2 regions of the Eubacterium sp. AM05-23 genome follow, and region 2 is predicted to be linked to the other one. Evidence: a T-box and tRNA genes for the amino acid it is inferred to sense, from the RefSeq annotation. Region 2 holds a T-box; the other holds one or more tRNA genes.
What was found. A T-box is a leader RNA that pairs with one kind of tRNA and senses whether it is charged. The one in region 2 lies ahead of pheS (phenylalanine--tRNA ligase subunit alpha), so its partner is inferred to be a tRNA-Phe.

Region 1 (13,740 bases), on a different contig from region 2:
CTGCGATACGGGTTGCTTTTTTATTGCTGTTCGATGCCTGCGCAGCAGCGCAGGAACGTGTTGAATTCGTCGATGCTGTGGAAGGTATCGGTCATGAGCAGCGTGTACTCCGCGATCTCAAGGGAGCGCTTCTGGATAAAGCCGAGTTCGCGCTTTTCAATACGCTTGAGATCACAGGTCAGGGCCATATCAGAGGAGATGCGGGTAATCAGGCTGATAACCGCGTACTGCAGGGCATCCTGAAAGATGCTGTCGCAGACATCCTGACAGCTCAGAACCTTCAGCCGGTAGCTGACCTCGCGGTTTTCAGACCAGAGCTTTGCCATGGTACGGTTAAAGCTCTGGTACATGTCCGATATAAAATCCAGATCATAGGCCTGCATGGCCAGGCGCTTGTCCTCAGATACGGCCTTATAGCCCAGCCAGGACACATAGTTGATGATCATGCTGCCGGTCAGGCGGCCGATGTCAATGGCCTTTGGCCCATAGCCGGAAAATTCTGTGTCAATAATCTTGACTTTGTCTGGCCCTACCATGATGTTGGAGCTGTGGAGATCGTTGTGGATCAGACATTCGTCATTATTCAGGTATTTATAACCCAGAGCCCGGACGCGCGCCTGAATTTTTTCATTGGACAGGATACGCTTCCGGGTGTCCTCGGCCTCGGGCTCCAGAGGCTTTTCGGCGCTGAGCAGGACATTGTTCACAAACAGGATATCATACAGCCGTTTGGATTCATCGTTGTAAAAAAAGTGCTTCACACCCTCAAGCTTGCGGCCGGTCATCAAAAGGTCGGAGGTGTGGAAGAACAGCAGGGCCAGAAAAATACCCATTTTTTTGCCAACATCGGGGTAGGTGACACCCGCGGTCAGCTCGAAGCGCAGCAGCTCAAGATCCATGAGGTCTTCCATGACAATGACACCTGCGGCCTCGTCAAAAAGGTAGATGTCCGGGGCGATATCCTCGTAGAGGGTTCCCATAAAGGTGAGCACTGCGATCTCGGTGCGCAGGCGTTCCATGAGCACCGGGTGGTCGCCGCCGTCGGCCTCCTTAAAGGCGCGGATGTAGGGCAGCAGCTGCTTGACCACAACGGAGCAGTTGCTGTTCAGGTCCCTGACCGCAAAGATCAGGTTGACATAGCCTTCAATATTCTGGATCTCCTCATGGAGGTCGATAACGTTGAGAAGCGCGTTTTCAGGAAAGATTTTTTTCTGGATCAGATAATCCTTGATGGTGTCTCGGTTCAGAGGTTCCATGGTTATGCCTCCTTAAAGGCTTCGGCCGGGTGCTTTCCTGCCATTCCCCGCAGGTAGTCGGTCAGGTCGGTGATTTTTCTGTAAGCGCCGCGGTTTAAAAACAGCTCAATGGTCATGAGCAGCACCAGCTGCTCAGGGTAGATGCGGTCTGGTGTTTTCAGCCGCTCGAGATCGTAGCAAATGCCGCGGTCGCCGATGCGGGAGGCGGCGTTGAGTGCGGTGTACAGCAGCGTATCCTGAAAATGGGACAGCAGGTAGGCGTCCACGTCCAGGCTGCGGAGACGGTAGCTGTCGCTCCGGTTTTTGCTGCACAATGCCCGGAATTCTTCCTCAAAGCACTGGTACATGGTGTTGATGGCATCCAGCAGGTAAGCCCTGAAAACAGCCTTCTCGCCCTCGGTATGGTCATGGTCGCCGTACCAGGAGAAGAAATTGAGACAGAAACTGGCAATGAGCCGTCCCCAGTCTTGAGCGATTGGCCCGAAGCCCGCGAACTCAGTATCGATGATCTTCATGCTTTGGTCGTTAATCATAATATTGGAGGCGTGCAGATCGGTGTGGATCAGACACTCTTTGTCGGTCAGGAACTGGTGGCGCATCTGGCGTATCATGCCCTGAATCTTTTCGTTTTCGATGATGGCCTTGCGCAGGGGCCAGGTGGCCTCGGGCATGTACCGGTTGTCGGATACGATAGTGCAGTCGGCAAACAAAAAGAAATCGAGAGCAGTGTATTCCGGATTCTCAAAAAACTTTTCGAGCTCCTGTTTTTTGTAGCGGGTCAGGTGCAGGTCTGAGGAGTAGAAAAGGTTCCGGGCCATAAAGCGGCCGATCTTTTCCGGAAATTCGGGGTGCTCCTTCATACGGCAGTGCTCATAGCGCAGCAGGCTGTGGTCGGTCAGGTCTTCCATGACGATGATGCCGCGGGGCTCGTCGAAAAGGTAGATTTTGGGGCAGATGCCCGGGTACACCGAATCCCAGAAAATCAGAACTGAGATTTCGGAGCGGAGCCGCCCGATATCCAGACTCCAGTCATGCATGTATTTGCTGTTTTTGCTGCCGGCGGCTTCGTCCATCTTGCTCCTGGGCTCGCCCACAATCTGCTTGAGCACCATGGATTTGCCGTTTTGGTCATAAATATGGTATATAAGGTTTACATATCCGTCAATGCTTTCCTTGATAGCGTGGAGATCCTCCACCACGAGCTCGGCATCCTGCGGATAAAGGTCTTTATCTTTCAGATAGGCGGCTACCTGATCCTCGGTCAGATAGTCGTCGGTCCAGTAGGGGATTGCTTCCTGGGACATATCATCACTTCCTTTTATAGAGGTAATCGAATCAAAGGGTACCGCCACGATACCCTTTGAAAGATGTTTTTCTGTTTTATTTTTTACTCCGGTGCTTGTCCATATAGCTGTGAATGGCTTCCTCAAGCGCCTCAATGCCCTCGCCGGTAATGGCGCTGACCTCATAGATTTTCTTCTTGTTCACACCGGCAAAGTCCATAAAGCGGTAGCTTCTTTTCATATCAGCGTCCTCACGGTCAATCTTGGTGATGACGCCGATGGCCGGAATGTTAAAAGTAAAAACAAAATTGGGCGGAATGGTATTCTGGGTGTCGACGCTGGAGATTACCACAATGACCAGCCCGGCGTCGCAGGACACATTGATGGCCTGTCTGCAAAAGAAGGGCATCTCAATAAATTCACCGGGTGTATCAATAAAATCCTCGGTATAGGTGACCTGCTGGGTTTTGGCGTAGTGGATTTCCTGCTGGGTAAGGCGCTGCATCAGGGTTGTTTTGCCGCAGCCGATTTTGCCGACCAGCGCCACACGGTTTCGGTTACTCGCCATTTTTTAAGAATAGGTGATTTTGGGAATATCGAAGCCCAAAACGGAATGCAGGGTGTTTAAAATTTCCTGTACGGCGGCTTTGACATCACTGACACGCCCTGTGATGACAAGGGAACCGCTGAAACGGTCAAGGAAGCCGATCTCTACCGGAGCAGCCTTGGTGCCAGCGTCGGCCGAGATAATGGCAGCCTCGCTGGGGGTAATGGTTAAAATGCCGATGGCGTCGCAGTTTTCGTCATCGAGCCCTAATTTAATATAGACATCGCTTTTTGGTTTGGCGATAATATGCGCTAAAGTGACCTGTTTGCCAGGAACGTATTCCTGTATCGATCGGGGTGTTTTTTTCTCTTCTGACATGGTCGATCTCTCCTTCTGTTGGGTATAAATAGTAATCTTATTATAGCATTAATCTGAATACCGTTACAGGTTGAAACGATATTTTACTTACAACGGGCAAAATAGTGCGGGTTTTATTGAACAGCCGGGAGGGCCTTTTGCGCCATATTCTTAAATTTTTACTTCCATTCTAAAGGAAATTCGGTTAAAATAAAATCTTATGGTAGATTCTTTGGAGGAAGCATATTATAATAATTCTTAGATAAATAAGGACTTGGGAGGTAATACATGACTTGGTTAGAAGTTCAAATCACGACGACGCTGGAAGCAGAGGAGGCAATCGTCAACCTGTTTTATGAGGTCGGCGCTAAGGGTGTTGTCATCGAATCTGGTGAAAACCTGATGATGATCCAGGAAGACCCCACCATCAACTACATTGATGAGCGTATCCTGAACATGGACCCGGATGTGTCCATTGTGCGCGGCTACTTCAATGAAAAGCTGGACTGTGACGAATGCATCCACCAGCTGCTGACCGGCATTAAAAGACTGCCTGCCTGCGGTCTGAATCCTGGTGAGTGTGAGCTGTCCATCACCGAGGTGGAGGAGGACGACTGGGCCAACTCATGGAAGAAATATTACAAGCCCACCCGTGTCGGCAAGAGCATTATCATTAAGCCCACCTGGGAGGACTATACGCCCGAGGCGGACGAGATCGTCGTCAACATGGATCCGGGCATGGCCTTCGGCACTGGCACCCATGAGACTACCCAGCTCTGTGTGACCAAGCTTGAGGAATACATCAAGCCTGACGATATGGTGCTTGACATCGGCTGCGGTACAGGCATTCTCTCAATCATCGCCGGAGAACTGGGCTGTAAGCACGTTATTGGCGTGGATTTTGACCCCGTGGCGGTTAAGGTGGCCAGGGAAAATATCGCGCTTAATAATATGGAAGATAAAATTGAAATCCGCGAGGGCAATCTTCTGGACGTCATCGCAGAGGACGAAAAGGCAGAGATCATTGTGGCGAACATCCTGGCAGAGGCTATTATTGAGCTGGCCCAGATCATTAAGCCCTATTTAAAGGAAGCGGGTGTGTTTATCTCCTCCGGCATTATAGGCGACCGACTGGAAGCGGTTTTAAAGACCCTGAACGACGAGGACTTCGAGATTTTGAACATTGAGCAGATGGGCGAGTGGAACAGTGTTGTCGCCCGGATTAAGGCATAAAGGAGTTTTGCGGTATGCATCGTTTTTTTGTATCCCCGGGGCAGATCGAAGACGGGCAGGTCACCATTGATGGGGAGGATTTCAAGCATATTACCAGGGTGCTGCGCCTGAGAGACGATGAGGCCATCGAGGTCTGCGACGGCCGCGGCACTGACCATATCGTGACGGTGGAGACTGTGGGAAAAGACAGCCTTACCGGGCGTATTCTGGAAAGCCGCCCATCCCGCGGCGAGACGGACGGCCTGCGGGTAACCCTGTTTCAGGGCGTGCCCAAGGGGCAGAAGATGGAGTCTGTCATTCAAAAATGTGTTGAGGCCGGGGCAGCCTCCATCGTACCCTTTACTTCGGTGCGCACCGTGGTAAAGCTGGGTGATAAGGAAGAAAAAAAGACCCGCCGCTGGCAGCGCGTTGCCTACGAGGCCGCCAAGCAGTCCAAACGCGGCGTCGTCCCCCATGTGGCGGAGGCAACCACCCTGTCCGCGGTGGCGGACACGCTGGATAATTATGACCTGGTGCTCATCGCTTACGAGGGCGAGGAAGAAAACAGCCTGAAGAGCGTGATCTCCTCACTGGAGTTTGATCCGGAAAGAATCGCGGTCATCGTCGGCCCTGAGGGCGGCTTTGCCCCCGAAGAGGTTGCCATGATCGAGGAGGCCGGCGGTTATTCCGTGAGCCTTGGACGCCGGATACTGCGCACCGAGACCGCGGGCGTGGTGCTTCTGGCGCAGCTGAACTTTTTTTACGAAGACTGAAAATCACAAGTTAGAATAACGACTGGAGCTTTAACATAGATGAACAACAAGACTGTCGCTTTCCATACCCTTGGCTGTAAGGTGAATTCCTACGACACTGAGGCCATGATGGAAATTTTTGAAAAGGCGGGCTACCGCATTGTCGGGTTCGCCGAGTATGCTGACGTGTATGTGGTCAACACCTGCACCGTCACCCATCTGGGTGACCGGAAGTCCCGCAATATGATGCGCAAGGCCAGGCGCATGAACCCGGACGCGGTGATCGTTGCGGTGGGCTGCTATGTGCAGGTAGCCCCCGACGAGGTCCAGGCCATCGAGGAGGTGGACCTGATCATCGGTACCAAAAACCGGGCCGATATCGTGGACGACATTGAGGCCTACCGAAAGGATAAGACACAGAACAATTTTGTTTCCGATATTATGCGGGAGCGCCACTATGAGGATTTGAACATCACTGAAACTAAAGGAAAGACCCGGGCCTTTTTAAAGGTTCAGGAGGGCTGTAACCAGTTCTGCACCTACTGCATTGTCCCATTTGCCAGGGGACCGGTTCGCAGCCGTCCGGTGGACGCTGTTCTGAATGAGGTGAAGCGGGTAGTGGCGCGCGGCTACGCGGAGATCGTGCTCACCGGTATCCACATTGCCTCCTACGGTGTGGACCTGGAGGACGGTGTGGACCTTCTGAGCCTGATCCGCGCCGTCAGTGAGATTGACGGGGTGAAACGTATCCGCCTCGGTTCCCTCGAACCCCTGCTGCTCACCGAAGACTTTGTGAGGGGGCTGGCTGAGATTAAGGCCTTCTGCCCCCATTTCCACCTGTCGCTGCAGAGCGGCTGTGATACGGTTTTAAGCCGTATGGGCCGAAAATACACCACCGCCCAGTACGCGCAGATTGTAGAGCGGGTACGCCGCGCCTTCGATTATCCGGCCATCACCACCGATATTATGGTTGGTTTCCCCGGTGAAACGGAGGAGGAATTTGAGAGGACCCTCGCCTTTGTAGAGCAGATTCATTTTTACCAGGTGCATGTCTTTAAATACTCAAGGCGCAAAGGCACAAAGGCTGAGGCCTTCCCCGGCCAGGTGCCAGAGGATATCAAGACTGAGAGAAGCCACCGCCTGACCCAGAGGGCCAGGGCCTGCGAGCAGGACTTCCTCGCGGCCAACGCGGGCAGAACCGCTCCTGTGCTCTATGAGCGCACAAAAGGGGAAGGGGTCTATGAGGGCCACACCGACAACTATATTCCTGTGGTTCTTAAAACAATCGAAAAAATTAATGGCAAAATTATTGAAACTGAGTTATTATATAAAGAGTCAGAGTTCCATATGACGGGGCTCCTGAATTAGAAGGGAGAAAGATTATGTCTGAAGATTGTATCTTTTGTAAAATCATAAACGGCGAAATCCCATCGACGGTTGTGTATGAAGATGATCAGGTCCTTGCCTTTAACGACATCGACCCCCAGGCGCCAGTGCATGTGGTCATCATTCCCAAGGAACATTACGAATCCATTTTATCCGTTCCGGCGGGGGATGACATCATTAGCCACATCCATACCGTCGCCAACCGTTTGGTGCTCAAACTGGGAATCGCGGACAGCGGTTTCAGACTGGTGAATAACTGCGGTGCAGACGGCGGACAGACCGTGCCGCATCTGCATTACCATCTGCTGGGCGGCAGAAGCATGCAGTGGCCGCCAGGTTAAGGTTAATACGGCTGTCAACAAAGCCCGTATTGCTGCGGTGCAGTCCTGCGCGGATCTGTAATAAGCTCCCTCATCTGCTTGGCCTTGCGGTCTTTCTCTTAGGCCGCCACAGAGGGTGAATATGAATAACAGAAATCACTTAACAGAGCTTGTTTTTGGGACAGGCTCTTTTTTTATGCCCGCATTTGGGTATATAAACAGTAAATAAGAAATATTCAGATAAAAAGGAGTGATTTTTTATGAAAAATATATATGACTTTAGTGTTGAAAAAATGGATGGCGGAAAGCAGGAACTCAAGGATTACGAGGGCAAGGTGCTGTTAGTGGTCAATACCGCCAGCAAATGTGGCTTTACCCCGCAGTTTGACGGTCTCGAAGCCCTTTATGAAAAGTATAAGGACCAGGGACTTATGATCCTGGGCTTCCCCTGCACTCAGTTCGGCAACCAGGATCCGGGCAGTAATGAAGAGATCGAAAACTTCTGCCGCCTTACCTACGGCGTATCCTTCCCGATGATGGCAAAGATCGAGGTAAACGGCGACAACGCCGAGCCGCTTTTCGTTTTTCTTAAGGAACAGCAGGGCTTCAGAGGGTTTGACCTAAACACCGAAAAGGGCAAGGCCTTTGACGAACGCCTGTCCAAGGACGATCCGGATTACGCGCAGAAGAGTGATATTAAGTGGAACTTTACCAAGTTTCTCGTCGACCGAGACGGCAATGTGGTTGCCAGGTACGAATCGATGGTAGAGCCTGCAGCGCTTGAAAAGGACATCGAAAGGCTTTTATAAAGTTTTTTACTGCCACAGGACAGCCTGGCTTTTTCTTATGAAAAAATAGATACAAAAAACCCCGATTAATCCCCACTTTTGGATTGACAATTAAAAAGTTTTTAAATATAATATAAGTTAGCTCATACCATGTCAAAAAAAGTTCCGTAAATAAAGTTATGGATTAGAGGGGGGGGTTAAGAATGTCTGAAGTAAAAATCAAAGAAAATGAAACACTTGAAAGCGCATTACGCAGATTCAAAAGAAAAACTGCAATGGCAGGTGTTATGTCTGAGATTCGCAAAAGAGAACACTATGAAAAACCAAGTGTAAAAAGAAAAAGAAAATCAGAAGCTGCCAGAAAAAGAAAAATGAAAAAAAGATAGGATGTGGCATTAGTTGGCATTAAAGGAACAACTGCTAGCTGACTTAAAGGCTTCCATGAAGGCCAAGGATACGGTTAAAAAATCAACGGTAACGATGATTCGTGCCGCTATTCTTCAGGTCGAAAAGGACAATAAAGTTGAGCTGGGCGATGCTGAGATTCAGGAAATCATCGCCAAGCAAATGAAACAGCGTCGGGATGCCTTAGACGAATTTAAAAAAGCCGAACGAGATGATCTAATCGCGCAAACAGAAGCAGAGATGCGAGTCATCGAAGCTTACCTTCCTAAACAATTAACTCAAGAAGAAATTGAAGCGATTGTTGACGAAACCATCAAAGAAACCGGAGCTGAAAGTGCAAAGGACATGGGCAAAATTATGGGTGCGTTAATGCCGAAGGTCAAAGGACTGGCCGACGGAAAATTGGTTAATCAGATCGTCCGGGAAAAATTACAATAATAAAATACCGCTCAGCCTGCGAGACAGGCTCAGCGGTTTTTTATTTGCACTGGCGCTCTATAAACTGTCTTTCTTTTAAGAAAAGGGTGTTACTATTAACTTAATACAAAACAAGAGAGGTTCGCAATGGAAATGAACGCCTTTAACCCATCGTCAGCTACCGGTCTCACCGAACAGCAGGTAGCTGAGCTTCGAGAAAAGGGTCTCAATAATCAGCAGCCTGAATCCCAGACAAAAACCGTGGGCCAGATCGTAAAGGACAATACGCTGACCCTTTTTAATTTACTCAATATTGTGCTGGCGGTTCTTGTAATTGCGGTTGGGTCCTATAAAAATGCGCTGTTTATCAATATTGTGATCATCAATACCGTCATCGGTATTATCCAGGAGGTCAAGGCTAAACGTACGATTGACAAGCTCTCGCTCATTTCTCAGCCCCATGTCCGGGTACTGCGGGAGGGGAAGGAGAAGGAGATCACAGTGGAGGAGATTGTCCTCGGGGATATTCTTATCCTGAGCTCCGGAAAACAGATTCCATCGGATTCTACAGTGCTGAGCGGTGAAATTGAGGTCAATGAATCCCTGCTGACAGGCGAATCCGACGCCATTGTCAAAAAGGCGGGCGATACCCTTCTGTCCGGCAGCTTTGTGGTGGCCGGGCAGGCCTATGTGCAGGTGGATAAGGTGGGCGAAGATAACTATGCCACCAAAATCGCCGCCCAGGCCAAACAGATGCGCAAGCCCAATTCAGAAATCATGCGTGCGCTAAATCTGATCATGAAAGTTATCGGTATCACCATTGTACCCATCGGTGTGCTGCTTCTGCTGCGGCAGATTTTCGGCCTGAACTTGGGCATTAATCATGCCATTGTCACCACTGTGGCCGCCCTGATCGGTATGATTCCCGAGGGGCTTGTGCTTCTGACAAGTGTGGCCCTGGCAGTGGGCGTTATCCGCCTCGGGCATTACAAGACCTTAGTTCAGGAGTTGTACTGCATCGAGACTCTGGCCCGTGTCGATGTGCTCTGTCTGGATAAAACCGGCACCATCACCGAGGGGAGCATGGAAGTTAAATCCATCGACCTGGTCAATAACGCTAAAGACCCGGCCAAGGCCCTGCGCGCCATGGTGGCCACTCTGACCGACGATAACTCTACCTTTCAGGCCCTGAAGGACAGCTTTAACGGCGAAGCCCCCAAATGGCGGGCTGTGAAAACCGTCCCCTTTTCCTCAGCCCGCAAGTGGAGCGGCGTCAGCTTTGAGGGGCAGGGCACCTACGTTATCGGCGCCCCGGAATTTGTACTGAAAGATGGTTACAATGCCTATCGCGACAAGGTTGAGGGCTATGCCGCGGAGGGAAACCGTGTGCTGGTGCTCGTCCATTCCGAAAGCCCTTTTACAGGTGACAGCGGCCTGCCCGATAATGTGCAGGTCATCGCTTTTCTGCTGCTCGGAGACAAAATCCGGAAGGAAGCCAAAAAAACTCTGGAATATTTTGCGGGACAGGGTGTTGCCATCAAGGTAATCTCTGGGGATAACCCCCTCACCGTGTCGGAGGTCGCCTGCCGGGCTGGCCTGATGGACGCCAAGAACTGTGTGGATGCCACCACCCTCGAGACGGATGAGGCGGTGGCGGAGGCCGCCCTCAAGTATACGGTTTTCGGGCGCGTTACCCCTGGTCAGAAGCGTGTGCTTGTCAATGCGTTAAAGGCCGCGGGGCATACAGTGGCCATGACCGGTGACGGTGTCAATGATGTGCTGGCCCTGCGCGATGCGGATTGCAGCATTGCCATGGCCGCGGGGAGCGACGCTGCCCGCCAGGTATCACAGCTGGTTTTGCTGGATTCCAATTTCTCCAGCCTGACCAAGGTACTCATGGAAGGCCGGCGTGTCATCAACAATATCAGCCGCGCGGCATCATTGTTCCTGGTTAAGACCATTTACTCCTTCCTGCTGGCCATCGTTGTGATTGTGGCCAGTGAGGCTTATCCTTTTATTCCCATCCAGCTCACCCTTATCAGCACAGTAACCATAGGGGTCCCGTCCTTCTTCCTGGCCCTTGAGCCCAATAAAAACCGGCTCTCCGGCAATTTTCTGGAGACTGTACTCAGAAAGGCTCTGCCGGGTGCGCTGACCATCGTGGTGAATATTGTCGTGGTTATGATTATCGGGAATATACTGGATTTCAGCGTCAGCGAACTGTCCACCATGGCCTGCCTGCTGACTGGCGTCACCGGGCTCATTATCCTTTACGGTGTCTGCCAGCCCCTCAATGTCCAGCGGACCATCCTGTTTTGGGCAATGACCATCGCCTATGTGGGCGCTGTGCTGTTCTTCCCGACTTTCTTTGTAGTAATACCGTTCTACCCGACCAACTGGCAGGTGGTGCTGGTATTGCTGCCCATGCTGTTCCTTATTTATCCCATTATGCTGCTGCTCAAGACGGCCATCAATAAAACCGAACGATGGCTTGTGGCGCATAAGCTGCTGGATTTAAAACAGACATCCCTATAGATATTTTAAGACCCGTATCGCGGCGATACGGGTCGGATTTTTTATTTTAAATTTTTGTTAAAAAAATGCTTGACGAAGGCTTAAGAATTGTGCTAGAATAAGCAAGTCGTCAAGTGAGACAGCTGCAGGCAGCACGGCTTAAAAAAACAAATTTTAAAAAGTGCTTGACATTAAGAGTTAAAGATAATATAATATAAGAGTTCTGTTTCGAGGTGTAGCGCAGTTTGGTAGCGCACATGGTTTGGGACCATGGGGCCGGAGGTTCGAATCCTCTCACCTCGACCATTTTTTTATCTGAACGATTATACGGGCCTTTAGCTCAGTTGGTCAGAGCATCCGGCTCATAACCGGCAGGTCCAGGGTTCAAGTCCCTGAGGGCCCACCAGTTTTCTTTTTAAAATAAGCCCAGATAGCTCAGTCGGTAGAGCAGAGGACTGAAAATCCTCGTGTCGGTGGTTCGATTCCGCCTCTGGGCACCACTTTTGAAATCCGGATACAAGCATGTCAGACAGCAGGTCTGGCTTTTTTTATTTTTTGAAAGAAATATTGAAGGGATGCCGCATGATGGTAAAATGGCGTTCAGAGTTGTGTTTTTAAGGACGATCAGTTATACTAGGCGTAAAGGTGATTTAAAATGAATACAGACATTTCCAGAGAAAAAATTAAAACAAACATCATAAAAAGTGTGACGGACCTGAACGAAAAAAAAACACTGCGCCTGGTGGAAAAAGCCCTCAATGCGGGGGTAACCATGGGCGATATTGCGGAATATCTTCAGCAGGGAATGGACAACGTGGGAGAGCTGTTTGAAAAAGAGGAGTACTTTATCGGCGATCTGATCATGGCCGGTATTATCTTCAAAGAGGTTATGAAGCTTGACAAACGCAGCGTGGCAGACCAAAAGGAAGCTCCCGGCAGCCGGGGAACTATCCTGATCGGCACCATCCATGGGGATCTGCATGATATCGGAAAGGATATTTTTATTGGTCTGGCCTGTGTCAATGGCTTTAACGTCATTGATCTGGGGGTGGACGTCCTCCCCGAGGTCTTTATTGAAAAAATCAGGGAGGCCCGCCCGGAAATCTTAGGCTTCAGCGGCCTGCTGACAACCGCCACAGCGGAGGTCAAAAAAACATTGAAGATGATTAATGACGCGGGCCTGCGCGATGGGCTGAAGATCATTGTCGGCGGTGGACTGATGCAGAAGGATCAGGAGACAGCCGAGGCCTACGCCGACGCTTATGTCAAAAACTCAGGAAGAGGGCTGGAATACTGCCTCGAGTGGGCGGAGAATGGTTACAGATAATGGATATACCGATTTATGAGAAAATTGCAAATGATCTAAAGGAAAAGATCAATCTGGAGCTTTTGAAGCCCAATGACCTTATTCCCTCAGAAGCGGCTCTGTGCGAAGCCTACAATGTCAGCCGCCTGACCGTCAGGAAATCACTGGAAATGCTGGTGCGCGACGGCCTGGTTTACCTGGTTCAGGGAAAGGGGCACTTTGTAAAAAAAACAAACGGCAGCAACTATACCCTGACGTTTAACGAAGTCAGCTTTAAGACCACAGATATTGACCAGATACACATTGTGGATGTCGATGTGATCGAATCGACCAAGGAGCTGGTTTATCTATTGAAAATTCATCCTAACACGCGCGTGCTCAGAATTAGGCGTGTGCTTTATGAAAAAAAGCAGCCCATTGGTTATGACATCAAGTACATTCCTTACTATCCCGGCTTCCCGCTGATTGAGGAGGAGCTGGAGGCCAGAGATTTTGTTGAGATTCTGGCAGACCGCATCTCGCCTTATTCGGTTCAGATCGATTTAAAGATTACACCGCAGAGGGCCAGGAGTGAAACGGCAGAGCAGCTTGGAATCGACGAGGGCAGCGGAATACTGACGGTGTCCCAGCTTTTAACAGATGTCGAGCTTGGCGTTGTGGGGTATTGCGAAACCTTTTATAACGCAGAATATGTAAAACTCACCGCAGAATGGAGCAGGTAATGGAAGCAAAGCTTTATAAGGGAGTACAAAACGATCTTAAAAAGAAAATTGAACGGGGAATCTATCCAGAAGGGTATAAGCTGGAAAGCGAGAACAGTCTCTGCGCCCAGTATAATGTCAGCAAGGTAACCTTGCGTAAGGCGCTCTCAAACCTTATTGAAGAAAATTATATTGAATCCAGACCACGGGTAGGGTATTTTGTAAAAGCGGCGGAACGCGGAATATATCATCTTAGCTACAGCCTGTCCAATGTGCTGAATACCTACATATCTGACGAGGAAATCTTGTCGGCGGATTTTGGCGGGAGAGAGAATGTCAATGCGTTTGAGATGTCCAAGCGTTATGCTAACGATGACGACGAGTGGATCGCCCTTGAGCGGATCCGGATTGTTTTCAGGCACACTCTGCCCGGTCAAAAAAATACGGAAAAGACGCGTGATTATTATAAAAGGCATACCGAGGATATCCTGTCCCT
Region 2 (11,117 bases):
CGTCAAAAAGCAGAATACTGCCAACGACGGTGATATTGTCGTTGCTTTTTTACTCGAAAATGAAGAGGCAACCGTTAAAACCTTCTACCGTGATCAGGATATCATTATCCTGAAGCCTCAAAACCCGAATTTTGAACCGAGAGAGCTCAAGGATACCGAGGTTCAGATCATGGGCCGTGTAACCGGACTTCTCCGCAAAATGTAAGACCATAAAAAGAAACCTCCAGCTCTGGACTGGAGGTTTTAATTTTATTATTCTGGACGATTCGGCGAGTCTTCTGGCTCCATATCTGTCTGAAGTACATCCTGATCAATTTCTTCAGGATTTTTTTTATTTGCCTTAACCAGTTCAATCTGGCTTTCAAACAGCTGGTTTTGGAGATCAAGAATGGCCTTACGATTCGATTCACTTTCGATTTTAGCCTGTTTCAGATGTTCACGGTATTGGTTGAGCAGCTCGTTTTTTTCTTCAATTTCTTTCTGAAGCTGTTCTTTTTCCTCGACAAGCTGAAGTTTACTTTCTTTAAGTTCATTGATTTCTTCGCCGGCAGTCTTTAATTCTTCCTTTACCAGATTGATATTATTGGCTTCCTCCTCCTGCTTACGCTCCGCAATGATCACATCCTTTTTAGCTTCAAATAGAAGCTCAGTGATGTTCATACAGCCAAGAATTGCGATACGGATATGGTTGGTGAAAGGATTGCGTTCCTTGACCTTTGTCAGTTCGTCATTAACAAAGGTGGCGATTTCGCGGATATAATCCTCACTTTCCCCAGCCTTTACAGAAAAATCATTTTCTAAGATGCGAAGTTCGACAACTTTTTTTTCTTCAGGCAATTAACTTACCTCCTGTATATAAAAATTAATTAGTTCTCTTTCTATCATTATAAGTAATCTTGTAAGAAATTTCAAATAAAATATTAAAATATTACAATTATTGTCGATTTTTAAGGATAAATTGCTTAATTTCTTCCATATTGCCAACTTGATATGTAATTCCCTCTTCTGTCATAGCATCATACCCATCGACATCGGAATTGACAATGGCATCATCAGCATAAATCGGTTTCCCATAGGTGTGTGCAAAATGCAGCGTATGAAGCGTTCCGCTGTTTCGGGCAAATTCAGATACCAGCACAAAATTAGAAGCCGCTGCCTGAAGCCGGTCTCTTTCAATAAACATATAGGCATTGGAAGTGGACAAAGGCGAAAATTCACTGATAATACAGCCGCCCCCTGCTATGATACGCTCTGCCAGCTCCATATTTTCGCGCGGTGTAATCGTCATTAAATTTGACGGTAGAAAGGCAACGGTTTTTCCCCCGGCTTTCAGGCAGCCAAGATGCGCCGCAGTGTCACAGCCAAGAGCCAGCCCGCTGACAACTGTATAACCCTGTTCTGCCAGACTTTTACCGCAATTATAGGCAAAATGATAGCCAATATCGGATGGTACACGGGTACCGATAACAGCCGCTCTGTTTATATTGGTAAGAGGCGACAGATCGCCTTTATAATAAATCAAATCTGGACCATCTTCAAATAGCAATGCCTTTGGAAAATCCTCAGAATAAGAGTTGATCATCTTGATGTCATTTTCTTCGCAGCACTTTAAAATTTCATCCGCGCGCTTTCTGGCGTCTAAAAATGTACCGATTGTACTGTTGCGTGAAAAAACATTTAAGGATATACCGATTTCAACCAGCTCTAAAAGATGGTAGTCCGCCGGGTTATCAACGGATTTTAAAATGGTTTTCACTTTTTTACGGCCGATGCCCTTTAGCTGGCAAAGCGCTATAATACTGCGGTTTAAGTCGTTCTTATTCATAATTCTCTTCCCTTCTATTGCTAAGGCAGACGAAGGTGCTGCCTGGTATTTAAAGTTCGTGCATTAAGACCGGGGCTTTTCAGCCCCGGTAAATTCCTGTAAATAGATCTTTATATAATCTTAACGCGATTCGCAAAATCTTTATGCGATCTTAACACACTACTATTATACCATATTAATCCCTTAATTGGGCATTAAATCCATTTTTGAGATCAGATAAAATTTCGTCCATTACTGGATTGATATCATCGTCTGTTAATGTTCTTTCGGGATGACGGAATAAAATTGAATAGGCCAGGCTTTTTTTGCCCTTTTCGATCTGTTCACCCTGGTAAACATCAAAGAGCTCAACATTTTCCATAATACCTGTATCATGGGCTTTGATGGTCGCCTCAATTTTTGAAGCCGGCACGTCCTCATCCAGGACAAGCGCGATATCTCTTGAGGAACCAGGATACTTGGGCATTTCAACAAATTTAATGGCATCCTGCTGTAATTCGGCCATCAGATCAAAGTCCAGTTCACAGGCGTAGGTACGTTTCGGCAGATCATAGTTTTTGACAACCATCGGATGAATCTCCCCTATCTGGCCGACAAGCGTATTCCCTACTCTTATTTCAGCCTTTCTGCCCGGATGATAAAGATCAGGCCCCGCCAGGATAAAGTCATAACCCACAATGCCAGAACGATCGAGCAGCAGCTCAACCACACCCTTAATGTCGAAATAGTCTGTATTTCCATAGGAAGAAATGACCAGGTGCTTGCGCTCAATGGGCAACTCATTTTCATTTGGGTTTTTATGGTAGGTCTGGGCAAACTCAAAGAAACGGCCCTGTGGATTTTTACGGTTATGGTTTAAGCTCACCACTTCCAGCTGGTGTCCGACCAGTGTGTTGCGCATAATGCTGTTTTCCTCACCGAGTGGATTGATGAGCGGAACCAGATCATTACCGCAGTCCATATTTAAAGCGTTGATACGGTTGACACTGGTAAAAGAAGTGGTAAGCGTCTGGTAATATCCAGCACCTACCAGCAGACTCTGAAGCATATCCTGATATTTCTGTTTAACACTCTTTCCGCCAACGAGGGTGGTGCCACCCATAATGGTGCTTGGAATCCTGTTGTAGCCATAAATTCGCGCCACCTCTTCCGCCAGGTCTTCTCGGATTTCAAGATCCTGCCTATAGTCTGGCACCTTAACAACCAGATCGCCGTTTCCCTTGTTTTCAACAGTCAGGAACAGTCTTTCAAAAATACGGATAATTTCATCCTCAGAGAGGCTAATGCCGATAAAACGGTTGATCCAGTCCACATTCACAGCAACCTCGTGTGGTTCTTCTGGTTTGTGGTAAACATCAATCATTCCCTCCAGAACATCGCAGGCATCGATCAGATCAAACAGATAAGTTGCGCGCAGGGCAGCTGTTTCGGCAAGCTCTGGATAGATTCCCTTTTCATAGCGTCCAGAAGCTTCTGTACGCATGCCAAGCTTTTTGGAGGTCAGGCGGATGCTGGTTTTGTCAAAGCAGGCGGATTCAAGGACGACATATTCGGTGTTTTCAGTGATTTCTGAGTTCAAGCCGCCCATAATCCCCGCGACAGCCACAGGATATTTTCCGTTGGTGATCATCATCATGGATTCATCAATATCACGTTCCTTGTCATCCAGTGTGACGACCGTCTTTTCTTTATTACCGGTTTTAACCACAATCTCATCAGAATTAAGGCTCTTGTAGTCAAAGGCATGAAGCGGCTGCCCAAGCTCTAACATAACATAGTTTGTCACATCGACAATATTGTTAATCGGACGGACGCCGCTGTTTAAAAGTTTAAGCTGCATCCAAAGCGGAGAGGGCTCAATCTTTTTAACCTTGAACATTTTAGCCACATAGCGCGGGCACAGCTCAGTTTCTACCTTAACGCTCAGATGATCCGCAATTTCATTTTTAGTTTCTTTTTTATCGTAGAGCTTAACCGGGGCCACTGGCTCATCAAGCGCTGCAGCAGCTTCACGCGCAATTCCATAAATAGACTGGCAGTCTCCGCGATTGGCCGTCAATTCCACCTCAATGATATTGTCGTCAATCCAAAGCAGCTCACGCACCTCAACGCCAAGTTCAGTATCTTCAGGCAGAATGTAGATACCATTTTTTATTTCAGGGGTAAACAGATCTGTATTCATTCCCAGTTCTTCCACAGAGCACATCATGCCATAAGACATAATCCCCCGGAAATCAGTACGGCTCATTTTATGCCCGCCGGCTACCACTGAATTTTCAACCGCAACCGGGACGACTGCCCCCTCAAAAACATTGGTTGCGCTGGTGACGATAGTTAATGGCGATGCAGCTGCCACATCAATCTGGCAGACAACCAGCTTGTCAGCGTCAGGATGTTTTTCAATTTTAACAATTTTACCAGTGATGACACCGGAAACCTCATCCGAAACGTGATCAATGGTTTCTACCTTTGTACCGGACATTGTCAGGATATCCCCGAAAGTTTTGGGGTCCTGTTCGATTTTTACATATTCTTTTAACCAATTGAGTGATACTAACATATGGGGCTCCTCCTATTTGAATTGTGTCAGAAAACGCATGTCGTTTTCGAAAAGCAGACGTAAGTCGTTAATTCCGTATTTGGTCATGGCCACTCGTTCAAGGCCCATACCGAAAGCAAATCCACTGTAAACCTCTGGATCAATGCCGCAGTGGCGCAGTACATTAGGATGCACCATCCCACAACCTAAAAGCTCGATCCAGCCGCTATTGCCGCACACTTTACAGCCTGCGCCCCCACATTTAAAACAGGTTACATCCATTTCCGCACTGGGCTCGGTGAAATAGAATTGGTGAGGACGGAATTTTGTCTGAACATTTTCACCGAAAAGCTTTTTGGCAAACATATCCAGGGTTCCTTTTAAATCAGCCATTGTGATACCTTTGTCAATGACAAGACCTTCCATCTGGTGGAATACCGGTGAATGGGTCGCATCGATTTCGTCAGCTCGATAAACGCGTCCTGGTGAGATAACACGCAGTGGCGGCTTTTCATCCATCATAACGCGCACCTGAACCGGTGAAGTCTGCGTTCTTAAAACCACCTCATCATTGTAATAGAAGGTCTCCTGCAAATCTCTGGCTGAATGCTCCTGAGGCATGTTAAGATAATCAAAATTATATTTAGACCATTCGATTTCGGGTCCTTCGGCAATGGAAAAGCCCATACCCAGGAAGATTTCTTCCAGATCATTGATGATGATATTTAAAGGGTGCAGGTTGCCTTCTGATGGTTTTTTGCCAGGCAGAGAGACATCCAGTTTTTCCTTTTCGATGGCAGCCATCATTTCTGCTGTTTCCAACGCTTCCTTTTTTCCGGCCAGTCCGGTTTCAATCTCTTCCCGAACCTCATTAGCCAGCTTGCCAATAACCGGGCGCTCTTCCTTTGAAAGCTTGCCCATTCCTTTTAAAGCCGCGGTCAAAACACCTTTTTTACCAAGATATTTTACACGGATGTCATCGAGCGATTTCATATCGCTGACAGTTTTCAAATCTTCCAAACAATTTTCTCTGATGCGATTTAATTCCTCTTGCATTTTTATCTCCTTCTTCATAATAACATTTTTATCGGATCGCGGCTGTAAACTAAAAAAGCCCTTCATGCAAAACTGCATAAAGGACGAATAAATTCCGCGGTACCACCTTTGTTGCCGCCGCCCAGTTGGCGTGGCCTCTCACGTATAACGTCACGTTGACGTTGACCACTACAAACACCAGGTGCCTTGGCAGTCAAAACTCAGGAGGGAACTTCAGCAGCACTGTTCACTAAAACCCTCTCAGCCGCCGGGGTTTTTTCTCTGTAAATGAGCGGCGTGCCGCCTACTTTCTCCATCATCGTCTTTATCTTATTCTGTTTTACTCATGCATGGTCCTTGCGATATCATACATTAAGATACCGGCAGCTACCGAAACATTTAAAGATTCAGCATGTCCATACATTGGCAGTTTGTACAATTCGTCGCACAGATCCGCCATTCCCTTTGACATTCCCTTTGACTCGTTGCCAAGGATAACGCCAACAGATGTCTGCGCTGTCAGTGAATCAGACAGACCGGTTTTTCCCTGAAGCGAGGTTCCGATCATACGCGTACCCTGCTCCTTAAGCAAAAGAACCGTCTTTTCAAGATCACAGACTTGAAGCACCGGAAGGTGAAACACCGATCCCATGGCTCCGCGCAGGACTTTTTCATTGTAGATATCTGCGGTTTTTGACGAGCAGACAATACCGTCAAAGCCAGCTGCATCCGCTGTTCGTATGATGGTTCCAACATTGCCCGGATCTTGCACATCATCTAATATAACATAAGTTGGATAATTTTTCCCGCTTTTTTTGCATTTTTTTTCAAAAAGTTTTTCAGATGCGTCAAATTTATGTGCTGTACATAAAACACCTTCCGGCATTCTCAAGGAAGACATGACTTCAAAAACGCTGGCCTCAACCGTGAAAACCGGGGTTCTCTTGTCTTTCACGCGTTTGAATGCCTCCATTGCAGCCTTCCCAGCTCCCTCGAGCCACTGTGGCGTTGTAAAAACCGCAGTGATTGCCACATTCCAGGCTTCAGCCTCCATAAAAAGCTTAGTCCCTTCCAGGACAAACTGCCCTTCACGGTCTCTGTTTTTTTTCTGTTTCAGCTTGATAACATTTTTAACCGTTGCATTTTGGCGGGAGGTAATCAATTCTTCAGCCATCATCTTAGTTTCCAGACTGATAGAGGCGGGTGACATCATTAATATCCGCATTGTCGCCTATTACGACCAGCTTATCACCAGTACGGATGACATCTGTCGCCACTGGAGAGACATTCAAGTGATCCTGAGAGCGGATCGCTATGACATTAAGCCCATATTTTGTACGCATATCCAATGACTCCAGAGCCTGGTTTTCCCATTTATGTAGGGCGTCGATCTCAACGATTGAATGGTCTGTGTCCAGCTCCAGTGCATCAATAAAATCGCCGGAATAAAGGCTGTGACCAACACGTTCACCCATATCGCGCTCTGGTGAAAAGACCTTTTTAACGCCTAGTTTGAGCAAAACCTTTTCGTGCTGCGCATTATTGGCTTTTCCATAAATTTCCTGAATTCCAAGCTCCTGCGCGTTGACAACTCCCATAATGCTGCTGTTGATATCAGAGGTAATCGAGATAATCACCGCATCCACATTTTTTAAGCCAATGGACTTCAGAGCATTAATATCTGAGACGTCGGCCTGAACCGCGTAGGTGACATAGTTGGCAATATTCTGCACCTTTTCCTCATTCTTATCAACAACGATCACATTTGACCCCAACTCACTCAGAGTAATAGCAAGAGCTTCACCGAAACGGCCGAGCCCCAGAATAGCAAATTGTTTTTCCTTCAATTTATGCTCCTTTTAACCAATCAAGACATTGCCTTCGGGCAGCTTGAACTGGCCTTTATTCTCAAGTTCTTTTCTTTCTTTTCTCGTAATAACATAAGCGATTGTGAGCGGCCCCACACGACCGATAAACATTGTAATAATCAGCGCAACTTTGCTGAGCGCATGAAGGTGCGGTGTTAAATCACAGGTAAGTCCAACGGTAGAATAGGCTGAAAACACCTCAAAGGTAACAGCCATCGGGTCTGCGCCAGGTTCACAGACCATCAAAATCATAATAATGACAATGATGATGGAAATACCAATGGTCAGAACACAGGCAGCCCGCTTAATGGTGATCTCCGGAATGCGGCGTTTAAAGCAGGTGACATCCTTTCTGCCCATCAGTTCAGTAAATAATGTAATAGCCATCATGGCTACAGCAGTGGTTTTAACCCCACCGGCCGTTGACCCTGGCGAACCGCCGATAAACATCAGCACAATGGTTAGTACCTTGGAAACTGGATTAAGCCCTGTCTGGCTAATGGTGTTGGAACCGGCTGTACGAGGCGTCACAGACTGATAAAAAGCCGCGTAAATTTTCCCGTACCACGGCAGGTTCCCCATGGTTTCGGGGTTGGCGTGCTCAAAAATATAAAAGAGCACCGCGCCGCCGACTACCAAAATAGCGGTAATGCTTAAAACAATTTTAGAATGCATGCTCAGTCGTCTGGTTGTCCGGTAGCTGACAATTTCACTGGTAACCGCAAAACCCAGACCACCGATTACGATAAGCGCACAAACAGTAAAGTTCAACAGAAGGTTATTAGCATATCCTGTAAAGCTCTGAAAGCCGCCGATTAAATCAAAACCGCCGTTACAGAACGAAGAGATCGAATGCCAGATACCAAAATAAATACCTTTCCCCAACCCATAATCTGGAACAAAGACAAAGGACAGCAGCAGCGCGCCGACGCCTTCGATCACCAGACAGGAAAAGACGATGTATTTAGTAAATTTGACAACCCCCTGTACTCTGTCTGAATTGACTGAGGATTGGATGAGCAGACGGTTTTTAATCGTAATGCGCTTACCCGCCAGTACGAAAAAAATAGTCATTAAAGACATAAAGCCGAGACCGCCGATTTGAATTAAAAGAATAATGACAATCTGACCAAACAGCGACCAGTAGGTCCCCGTATCCACAACCACCAGTCCTGTAACACATACGCTGGAGGTTGCCGTAAATAAACAGTTCAAAAATCCCGGACTTTGGCCGGAGGCACTGGAGACTGGCAGGTTCAGAATCACTGCCCCCAGAAATATTACTGCTGCAAAGCCGAACATCAGAATTTCGGCCGGAGAACGGTGCCGCATAAAGGTAGCCATACGCCCACCTTTTTTAACAATGTTTATCATTTGTCTGCTCCAAGTAAATATTTTATTTGCTTTCACCTATTGTACCATTCTGTCAAAAAAAAGCAAGATCGTTTGCTGCAATCAATGCCTTTCTAAAGGAGATTATTACCCAACATGGTGAAAATATCACATAAAAAAAACTTCCCAAGGACTGAGAAGTTTTTTGTCTTGGTTGTTAAAGCTTAAGCCTGATGTGCTTTTGCAACATCAACTAATTTTGCGAATGCATTGATATCATTCATTGCTAAATCGGCTAAGATTTTACGGTCCATTTCAACGCCAGCCTGTTTCAGGCCAAACATAAATTTGCTATAGCTTAAACCATACATACGGGCACCTGCATTGATACGGGTGATCCATAATCTTCTGAAATTTCTTTTCTTTTCTTTACGACCTCTGTAAGAAGAACGAAGTGCACGCATAACTGCTTCGTTCGCCGGTCTGTATAACTTGCTTTTAGCACCATAATAGCCTTTTGCAAGTTTTAATACTTTTTTATGCTTCTTTTTGGCATTAACGCCTTTTTTAATTCTAGCCATTAAAATTTTCCTCCTTGCTCACTATTATTTCATTAACATTTTTTTGACAACTTTTGCGTCACTTGGTACTAAGTAACCAGCTTTTCTAAGATTTCTCTTTCTCTTCTGGCTTTTCTTATTTAAGATATGGCTTTTGTAAGCCTTAGCGCGTTTGATCACACCTGATTTTTTCACTTTGAAGCGCTTAGCAGCACCACGATGGGATTTCATTTTTGGCATAGTCGATTCCTCCTCCCTATCTTCGTCAACTTATTTTTTATTTTATTTATATAATGAAGTATAACAAGTTATACCATTATAGGCTTAGCTTACTTATCCTTTTTAGGGGATAAGAACATGACCATGCTGCGGCCTTCCATTTTTGGTGGCTTGTCAACCGTACCATAATCAGTTACACGTTCAGCGAAGTCAAGTAAAACACCCCTACCCTGATCCGTATAAGCCATCTCACGGCCTCTGAAACGGATGGATACTTTGACACGATTGCCCTGTTCTAAGAACTTAATGCAGTTTTTGACTTTAACCATGATGTCGTGTTCCTCAACCCGTACAGACATACGGATTTCTTTGATAACAACCGCTTTCTGGTTTTTCTTTGCTTCTTTAACACGCCGCATTTCTTCATAACGGAATTTACCGTAGTCCAGAATTTTGCAGACCGGCGGCTTCGCGTTAGGAGAAACCTTAACGAGATCCAGACTCTTTTCGTCTGCCATTTTTTGTGCTTCTTTTGTCGGCATAACGCCCAGCATTTCTCCGTTTGCATCAATTACGCGGACTTCACGATCACGGATTTCCTCGTTAATCTCGTGTTGAACTTCTCTTGCTATAGTAATACACCTCCATTTATAGGAATTTATTAAAACAAAAATGCAGGTAGACATAGTCCACCTGCATTAAACAATCAATTACTTAAATTGCTATGAACCCGCCTTGCTAGAAGACCAGGTGAGAAGTGGACACCTCTGCTTTGTTTGCTTAATTAGTATATAGCAACTATAAATAATTGTCAAGCTCTTTTTAAAATTAATCCAGAACCAAAGATTTTTTTGCGATGTTCTGAGCAAGACGATACTTGAACTCGTCAATTTTTAAAGTTTCCTGTTCACCGGTATCACGGTTACGGATACTCAGACGTCCAGATTCAACTTCCTTATCACCAATGACCAGCATATACGGAATCTTCTGCATCTGTGCTTCACGAATACGGTAACCAATCTTTTCATCCCTGAAGTCAATTTCTACGCGAATGCCTGCTTCTTCGAGTTTTGAAGCTACTTCTTTTGTGAAAGCGTCATGAGCATCGGATACTGGAATCAATTGTACCTGTACCGGAGCCAGCCAAAGCGGAAATTTTCCGGCAAAGTGTTCGATTAAAATACCGAGGAAACGTTCAATACTGCCAAAAATGGTACGGTGCAGGATAACTGGGCGATGCTTTTCTCCATCGCTGCCAACATAGGTTAAATCGAAACGTTCCGGCATCTGCATATCTAACTGAATCGTACCGCACTGCCATGTACGGCCAATGCTGTCTTCCAGATGGAAGTCAATCTTAGGACCATAGAATGCGCCGTCTCCCGGGTTCAGCTGATAATCCATCCCTTTGGCCTCCAATGCTTCGCGCAGCGCATCCGTTGCAACTTCCCAGTCTTCATCATTACCAATGGCTTTCTCAGGTTTAGTAGAGAGCTCAACCTTATATTTAAAGCCAAAAATATCATAGATTTCATTAGCCAGGTCGATGATTCCAATGACTTCATCCTTTACCTGATCCATTGTCAAGAAAATGTGCGCGTCATCCTGAGTAAAGGTACGGACACGCATGAGGCCGTGGAGCGCACCGTGAAGTTCATGGCGGTGTACCTGTCCCAGCTCACCCATACGCAGTGGCAGCTCACGGTAGCTGTGCTGTCTCGTTTTGTAGACAAGCATGC

Region 1: it has a tRNA-Phe gene. The T-box ahead of pheS (phenylalanine--tRNA ligase subunit alpha) is inferred to sense a tRNA for this amino acid. The anticodon was not compared.

Annotation. Positions count from the first base shown of each region.
Region 1 covers NZ_QUDF01000007.1:211,428-225,167, forward strand. The annotation lists gene DW091_RS11770 (phosphotransferase) at 21-1,256, opposite strand; gene DW091_RS11775 (phosphotransferase) at 1,259-2,560, opposite strand; gene DW091_RS11780 (EutP/PduV family microcompartment system protein) at 2,637-3,107, opposite strand; gene DW091_RS11785 (BMC domain-containing protein) at 3,111-3,464, opposite strand; gene prmA (50S ribosomal protein L11 methyltransferase) at 3,732-4,676, shown strand; gene DW091_RS11795 (16S rRNA (uracil(1498)-N(3))-methyltransferase) at 4,691-5,428, shown strand; gene mtaB (tRNA (N(6)-L-threonylcarbamoyladenosine(37)-C(2))-methylthiotransferase MtaB) at 5,468-6,775, shown strand; gene DW091_RS11805 (histidine triad nucleotide-binding protein) at 6,790-7,134, shown strand; gene DW091_RS11810 (glutathione peroxidase) at 7,374-7,922, shown strand; gene rpsU (30S ribosomal protein S21) at 8,105-8,287, shown strand; gene DW091_RS11820 (GatB/YqeY domain-containing protein) at 8,301-8,744, shown strand; gene DW091_RS11825 (cation-translocating P-type ATPase) at 8,871-11,258, shown strand; tRNA gene DW091_RS11830 (tRNA-Pro) at 11,467-11,543, shown strand; tRNA gene DW091_RS11835 (tRNA-Ile) at 11,567-11,643, shown strand; tRNA gene DW091_RS11840 (tRNA-Phe) at 11,662-11,737, shown strand; gene DW091_RS11845 (cobalamin-dependent protein) at 11,893-12,564, shown strand; gene DW091_RS11850 (GntR family transcriptional regulator) at 12,564-13,265, shown strand; gene DW091_RS11855 (GntR family transcriptional regulator) at 13,265-13,740, shown strand, end outside.
Region 2 covers NZ_QUDF01000005.1:174,840-185,956, forward strand. The annotation lists gene lexA (transcriptional repressor LexA) at 1-205, shown strand, start outside; gene zapA (cell division protein ZapA) at 253-837, opposite strand; gene DW091_RS08415 (DNA-processing protein DprA) at 935-1,825, opposite strand; gene pheT (phenylalanine--tRNA ligase subunit beta) at 2,001-4,385, opposite strand; gene pheS (phenylalanine--tRNA ligase subunit alpha) at 4,398-5,420, opposite strand; T-box leader at 5,497-5,728, opposite strand; gene DW091_RS08430 (RNA methyltransferase) at 5,740-6,624, opposite strand; gene DW091_RS08435 (TrkA family potassium uptake protein) at 6,578-7,246, opposite strand; gene DW091_RS08440 (TrkH family potassium uptake protein) at 7,259-8,641, opposite strand; gene rplT (50S ribosomal protein L20) at 8,824-9,180, opposite strand; gene rpmI (50S ribosomal protein L35) at 9,205-9,399, opposite strand; gene infC (translation initiation factor IF-3) at 9,489-10,064, opposite strand; ribosomal protein L20 leader region at 10,039-10,157, opposite strand; gene thrS (threonine--tRNA ligase) at 10,207-11,117, opposite strand, start outside.